2 linked regions of the Cellulophaga algicola DSM 14237 genome follow. The protein of the gene in region 2 binds, or shares a complex with, the protein of the main gene of each other region. Links are inferred from orthologs where the notes say so. Each region holds a gene or a part of one and is shown on either strand. Other genes may lie near its edges. The genes, in order: pheS and pheT.

Region 1 (3,236 bases), 2.4 Mb from region 2 along the record:
CTATATTTGCTGGGTATTCTTGATATCCTGTTACGGTTTTAGTTTGCATTTCAACTACAGGGAAAGAAGGAGCAGGGCCCGCTGGCGCTGCAGCTTTTTGTTCTCCATTGCCTCCGCAACTTGAAACGACTAAAAGTAGGGTTATTGCTAGTATCGTTAATAATTTATTATGTCTCATTTTGTGCTTAGTTTAAATATCGATTTGTTTGTTGTTTTTAACTTTAATTAATTTTACTCTTAATTCTTCAATAGAAGCAGAAGCGCCATCTATAAATTTTATATAATCGTTATGAAAATTTAAATCAAATTTTTCCTCTTCATTTTCAATACTTTTATTATTTTGATTGTCTTTGTAGTTTTTTATTTCTAGGTGTAATTCACGTATTTCTTTCCAATCAGTTATCATTTTATCAACATGCTGAATGATAGTGTCTGCGTTTATAATAAAATATTTTTTACGATCTCCCGTCTTTGTAAAATACTCAATTTTTTTTAAATCCTGTAAGTGATTAATGTGTGTAGAAATAGTGCTTTTGCTAGCACAAAGAATGGTTACCATGTCCTCAAACGTAGCTCCTTTTTTACCAGTTAAAATAATATAGGATAGGATACGTGCGGCAACCGGTGCCAGCTGTTCTCTATTTTCTAAATGCACCCCCAGTTTTTCAACTAAAGACATTTTTTCTTTACATATACTATTTGCCATTTTTAAATTTATTTCCTACTGTTTTTTGGGTATAAAAATCCATGGACAGTAAAATTCTGTGCAAATATATTTATTAGTTCGGAACAAACCGAACCAAAAGAACTTAAAAATGTATTTTTATGAAAATTTTAAGATTTACGGAGTGATTATCCCTTCTTTACCTATCAAAGGTATGGTTGTGAGTGCTTTACTGCTAATGGTATTTTTTTTGAAAATATATTTTTTGTCAAATAACCTATTATTGGAGAAAAAGGAAAGTGAAAAAACGTTGTCCAGAGCAAAGATTTCTTCTTGCAACGGTTCAAATTTTTTAAATGATTTGCCTTCTAAAGTTCCTAAGCCATGTCTAATAGTGGCTGTCTTATCTGTATCATTAGAACCGTTTGAAACTATAATAGCCATTTCTATTGCAGTCTCTTTATTGTTAATTAAATAGGCGTTCCAAACTTTAGTCAACATTTCGTCATCCCATTCATAAACAATGGCAACATAAACGTCTTCAACAACAGGGATATCAATATCTTTTTTCAAGAGTAGGTTCCTTTAGAAGGGTTTTTACTAAAAATATACTTTTACTTTATGCTATAGTGCAGATTTAAATTGCTCTAAAAAGCGAACATCATTCTCACTTAAAAGTCGGATATCTGTAATTTGGTGTAGTAGCATTGCAATACGATCAATACCCACACCAAAAGCAAAACCAGAATATTCATTAGGATCTATGCCGCAATTGGTCAATACATTAGGATCTACCATACCACAACCTCCAATTTCTAACCAGCCTGTTCCTTTGGTGATTCTGTAGTCTGCTTCTGTCTCTAATCCCCAGTACACATCTAGTTCTGCACTTGGTTCAGTAAAGGGGAAGTAAGAAGGTCTCAATCTAATCTTAGATTTACCAAAAAGCTCAGTAGTAAAAAACTGTAATGTTTGTTTAAGGTCTGCAAAAGAAACATTTTTATCAATATACAATCCTTCTATTTGATGAAAAAAACAATGAGAACGAGCGGAGATAGCTTCGTTTCTATATACTCTACCCGGAGAAATAGTTCTTATTGGAGGTTTATTATCTTCCATATAGCGTACTTGTACCGATGAGGTATGTGTACGTAGTAAGATATCAGGATTTGTTTGAATAAAGAAGGTGTCCTGCATATCACGTGCTGGGTGATATTCTGGCAGGTTTAATGCTGTAAAATTATGCCAGTCATCCTCAATTTCTGGACCTTCAGAAACATTAAAACCTATTCTAGAGAAGATATCAATTATTTGATTTTTTACAATAGATATTGGATGTCTTGAACCTAATTCAACAGGTTCTCCAGGGCGTGTTAAGTCACCATAACCACCTTTGTCATCAACTTTATCTTCTATAGCTTCTTTAAGCTTGTTAATTTTTTCAGTAGCAATTGTCTTTAACTGATTGATGGTTTGCCCAAATTCTTTCTTCTGATCATTTGGTACATTTTTAAATTCCGTAAAAAAATCATTTAAAAGTCCTTTTTTACCAAGGTATTTAATTCTTAAGCTTTCTACCGCCTCTTTAGAGTCGGAAGTAAACTTTTCAATTTCAGCAATATGTTCTTTTATTTTATCAATCATAACAATGGACTAGCCGACAAATTTAAAACTTTTATGGGAGTAGTATAGCGAACTGCTTTAAAGTTTTTTAATCAGCAGTGAAATTGTGTGTTTTTAGTGTATTATTTTAAATAATTCAACCCTTAGAAAGGTAAGGGTTAAATGAAGTACTTTAATAGTGCGGTTTTTTAAGAAGTACCTGTAGTGTCTTTAATATTTTCTTTTACCCAAAGTAAACTTTCATTAAAGGTTTTGAAAATGTGTGCTTCAGGAATTAAATCTGGAATGACATCTACCCGCTCCATCATGTATCTTGGTTGTTTTAAAACTCCCACAAAGAGAATCGTTATATTAGATTTCTTTAAATCGATTAAAACATCTTCTAAGGTATATAATCCCGATTGATCCATATACTGCATACGGCCCATTCTAATAATTACGGTTGATGCTGTTTTTGGAATTTGATTTGCTAGTTGTTGAAATTCACTTGTAGATCCAAAAAATAAAGGTCCCTTTAAATGTTTAATAAAAACTTCTTCTTTTAAGTTTTTAGGAAAATCAATTTCATCTGACCATGCTTTTTCTTCCTCTAATGATTTTACGTCGGAACGTTCCGCAGTTAAATCGCCCATTTTTTTCATAAACATTAATGAGGCAATTACCAAACCAATGCCTACAGCATAAATTAAATTCCAGAATGTAGAAAGCAGCATTACCACGATCATAACAATAACTTCTGAACTTAACTTTATCGGTCCTATTTTAATATCTTTAGGTAAACTTGGGATTGCTTTTAATCCTTTATAATCCATAACGCTAATTCCAACTGTCACTAGTATGCCCGCTAAAACTGCTGCGGGTATTTTTGAGGCTACTGGCCCTAAGGCTAATAGAATAAACAATAATAATATCCCAGCCATCATTCCAGATAGCTTTGTTTTACCTCCAG
Region 2 (3,406 bases):
AAGCAAGAATTATTGACTTAGTGAAAATTAAAAACAAGAAAGAAATTCAATCGATTTTAGGATACCATATAATTGCAGGTAAACTTACGGCCTCAAAAATATTAAGAGCATTATGTAGTGGTAAAGGAAGAACAACATTTACGACAATCACAGGTGATATTCTTGTTGCAACCATGAAAGGTTTAGATATTATTTTAACCGATAAATACGGACAACAATCGATTATTACTAAAGCCGATGCAAACCAATGTAATGGTGTTATTCATGTAATAGATAGTGTAAATCACATTGCAGCAAGTAAAGCTTAAGATTAAGCTTTACTTGTAGTGCTATAGTGTTTTGTTATCTTAATTCTGCGCCAAGTTTTGTTTCAAAATTTTGCTTGAATTTAGACATAATTTTTTCAATCTGTTTATCTGTTAACGTTGCTTTTTCAGATTTTAAGGTGAAACTTACCGCATAAGATTTTTTACCTTTTGGTAGTTTTGATCCTGTATATACATCAAAAAGACTTACTTCTTTAAGTATTGTCTTTTCCGTTTCAAAAGCTATGTTGTGAATATCTTCAAAAGATACTTCATTATTAATAAGTAATGCAAAATCTCTTTTTACTTCTGGGAATTTAGAAATCTCTTTGTAGCCTATTTTTTGATCCTTAATAAGGGTTAAAATTTCATCCCATTTAAAATCAGCATAAAGTATTTCATTCTTTAAATCAAAACTCTTTAAAATAGATTTTTTTACGGTACCCAGATTAACAATTTCTGTTTTTCCTGACTTCATGGCAATTGCTTCAGAAAAATCATCACTCTTAGAAATTACAGTAGATAGATTTTTTATACCTAAACGATCTAAGATACTTTCTACATTAGATTTTAAGGTAAAGAAACTTGTTTTAGCAGCAGGTGCAATCCATGAACCTTCATTTTTATTACCTGTAAGGAAGAGTACTAAGTGTTTATTCTCTTCTTGTTGTCCGCTGTAATTATGATAGCTTTTTCCAAATTCAAAAAACTTTAAATTCTGTCTTTTTCTATTGCTATTATAAGAAATGGCTTCTAATCCAGAAAATAATAATGTTCTTCTTAATACAGAAAGATCGTTACTTAAAGGATTGATAATTTTTACAGTATGTTCTTCTTTTAACTTTTCAAGTTGTTCATTATATATTGGAGAAGTTAAACTGTTGGTCATAATTTCATTAAAACCTTTTGCAGCTAAAAAATCACCTATAATAGATTGTATTTTATAATCTTCAAAAGGACTTGTCGTCGCAACAGATGCGTTTAATTTTTCTTTGAAATTTATGTTATTATAACCGTAAACTCTTAAGATTTCTTCAATTACATCAACCTCTCTACGAACATCAACTCTATAAAAAGGAATAGTTAAACCTAATCCAGTTTCTGTAACGTTGTTAAGTTTTATATCTAAAGAAGCTAGTATAGATTTTATAATATCTTGTGGAATTTCTTGTCCTATTAATCTATTAATTTTTTTATAGGTTAAGAAAACTTGGTAATCCTTTTCTTTATTAGGGTATAGGTCAATAATATCAGATGTAATATCGCCACCCGCAATTTGTTGGATTAAAATAGCAGCTCTTTTTAAGCAATACTCAACACTGTTAATGTCAATACCTCTTTCAAAACGAAATGATGCATCTGTATTAAACCCATGTCTTTTTGATGTTTTTCTTACGGAAATTGGATCAAAATAGGCACTTTCTAAAAAAATTGAGGTAGTGTCTTTTGTAACTCCAGAATTTAAACCACCATATACACCAGCGATGCAAAGAGGTTTTTCTGCATCACAAATCATCAAATCATCTTCGTGTAACTCAATTTCTACTCCGTCTAAAGTTTTAAATTTAGTACCCGTAGCCAAAGTTGTTACTTTAATTTTGTTGTCCTTAATTTTATTAGCATCGAAAGCATGTAATGGCTGCCCTAATTCGTGTAGTACATAATTTGTAACATCTACAATGTTATTGATAGGGTTTAAACCTATTGCTTTTAGTCTGTTCTTTAACCAATTAGGAGATTCTTGAACGGTAAGATTGTTAATGGTTATTCCTGCATATCTTGGCGCAAGTTTATTATTAAGAACATCAACATCAATCTTTAAAGATCTATTGGTAATATGAAAATTACTTATAGAAGGTGTAATAAGCTCTAATTGAATATCTTTTTGTTTAAGACCAGCTTTCAAGTCTCTAGCCACACCTAAATGACTCATAGCATCTGCTCTATTAGGTGTAAGGCCAATTTCAAACACCGTATCATTTTCCACTTCAAAAATAGTAGAACAAGGGGTTCCAGCAATCAATTCATCACTTAAGACCATGATACCATCGTGACTTTCACCAAGACCTATTTCGTCTTCAGCGCAAATCATTCCATGACTTTCTTCTCCTCTAATTTTACCTTTTTTAATAGTCCATTCTTCACCTTCTTTAGTGTAAAGCTTTGTGCCAATAGTAGCAACAGGTACTTTTTGTCCTTGTGCAATATTAGCTGCTCCGCATACTATTTGTATAGGGTTTTCTGCTCCTATATCTACCGATGTAATTTTAAGTTTATCAGCGTTAGGATGCTTTTCGCAAGATAAAACATGACCTACAACTATGCCTTTTAAACCACCCTTAGTAGATTCAAATGCTTCAATTCCTTCTACCTCTAAACCAAGATCGGTTAGTAATTCCGCAGTTTGTTCGGCTTCCCAGCTAATCTGTAAAAATTGTTTTAGCCAGTTGTAAGATATTTTCATTTAATAGTATTTTCAATTCCGAGTTTTAAATAAACTGTAGTGTTCTAGTATTTAGAACTATATAGGCATATTTAAAGACCCTTATCGGATAATTAGTTTTGGTTTTTGATTTTTATTCTTGTAAACCTTGCTATTATTAGTTTTTAATAATTTGCAGCTAACAGCCAACAAATATAAAACAATGTGTCAAGACATTCAATAGCTATTTAATTGATTTGTTTTTTATTTTTAATTGTAACAATTTAATTGTTATTTCGGCCTTGATAAAAGAAGGAATTATGAAGAAGTTGGGATTTGTTATGTGTTTTTTACTATTATTTTTTTCATGTACTGAAGATGAAAAAACACTAAAAGAAGGAAATTGGCTGGTGGAATTGCAAGTTATGGATCATCAAAAACTTCCTTTTAATTTAAAACTAATTAAAGAGACTAATACTAACTATTCTGCAGAAATATATAATGGGGATGAAGTAATACATACTAATGAGATTGATATAGTAGATAATACCATCATTATTAGGCTTCCGGTATTTGAAGGGTATTTGAAAGGTACGTTTGATGACAGCACAATAAAAGGTGATTTTATTAAAGAAAGTTTAGATAGGGTAGTGCCTTTTATAGCTACCTATGGTAAAAC

The links.
Region 1: the proteins of pheT (region 2) and pheS are in contact, whole or in part, in a crystal structure (PDB 6P24), measured with the Escherichia coli proteins. The link is inferred for Cellulophaga algicola DSM 14237 from one-to-one orthologs.

Annotation. Positions count from the first base shown.
Region 1 is NC_014934.1:1,452,523-1,455,758, reverse strand. Bases 299-3,191 are described here. They hold pheS (phenylalanine--tRNA ligase subunit alpha), read right to left. Parts: upstream 2,309-3,191; coding sequence 1,289-2,308; downstream 299-1,288. Other genes in these bases: CELAL_RS06225 (SulP family inorganic anion transporter), read right to left, coding at 2,476-3,191; CELAL_RS06235 (hypothetical protein), read right to left, coding at 842-1,237; CELAL_RS06240 (GbsR/MarR family transcriptional regulator), read right to left, coding at 299-706. Also shown: CELAL_RS06245 (efflux RND transporter periplasmic adaptor subunit), read right to left, coding at 1-178; more of CELAL_RS06240, read right to left, coding at 191-298; more of CELAL_RS06225, read right to left, coding at 3,192-3,236.
Region 2 is NC_014934.1:3,863,046-3,866,451, forward strand. Bases 57-3,119 are described here. They hold pheT (phenylalanine--tRNA ligase subunit beta), read right to left. Parts: upstream 2,770-3,119; coding sequence 343-2,769; downstream 57-342. Other genes in these bases: CELAL_RS16860 (fasciclin domain-containing protein), read left to right, coding at 57-308; CELAL_RS16870 (peroxiredoxin family protein), read left to right, coding at 3,048-3,119. In the rest of the region: more of CELAL_RS16860, read left to right, coding at 1-56; more of CELAL_RS16870, read left to right, coding at 3,120-3,406.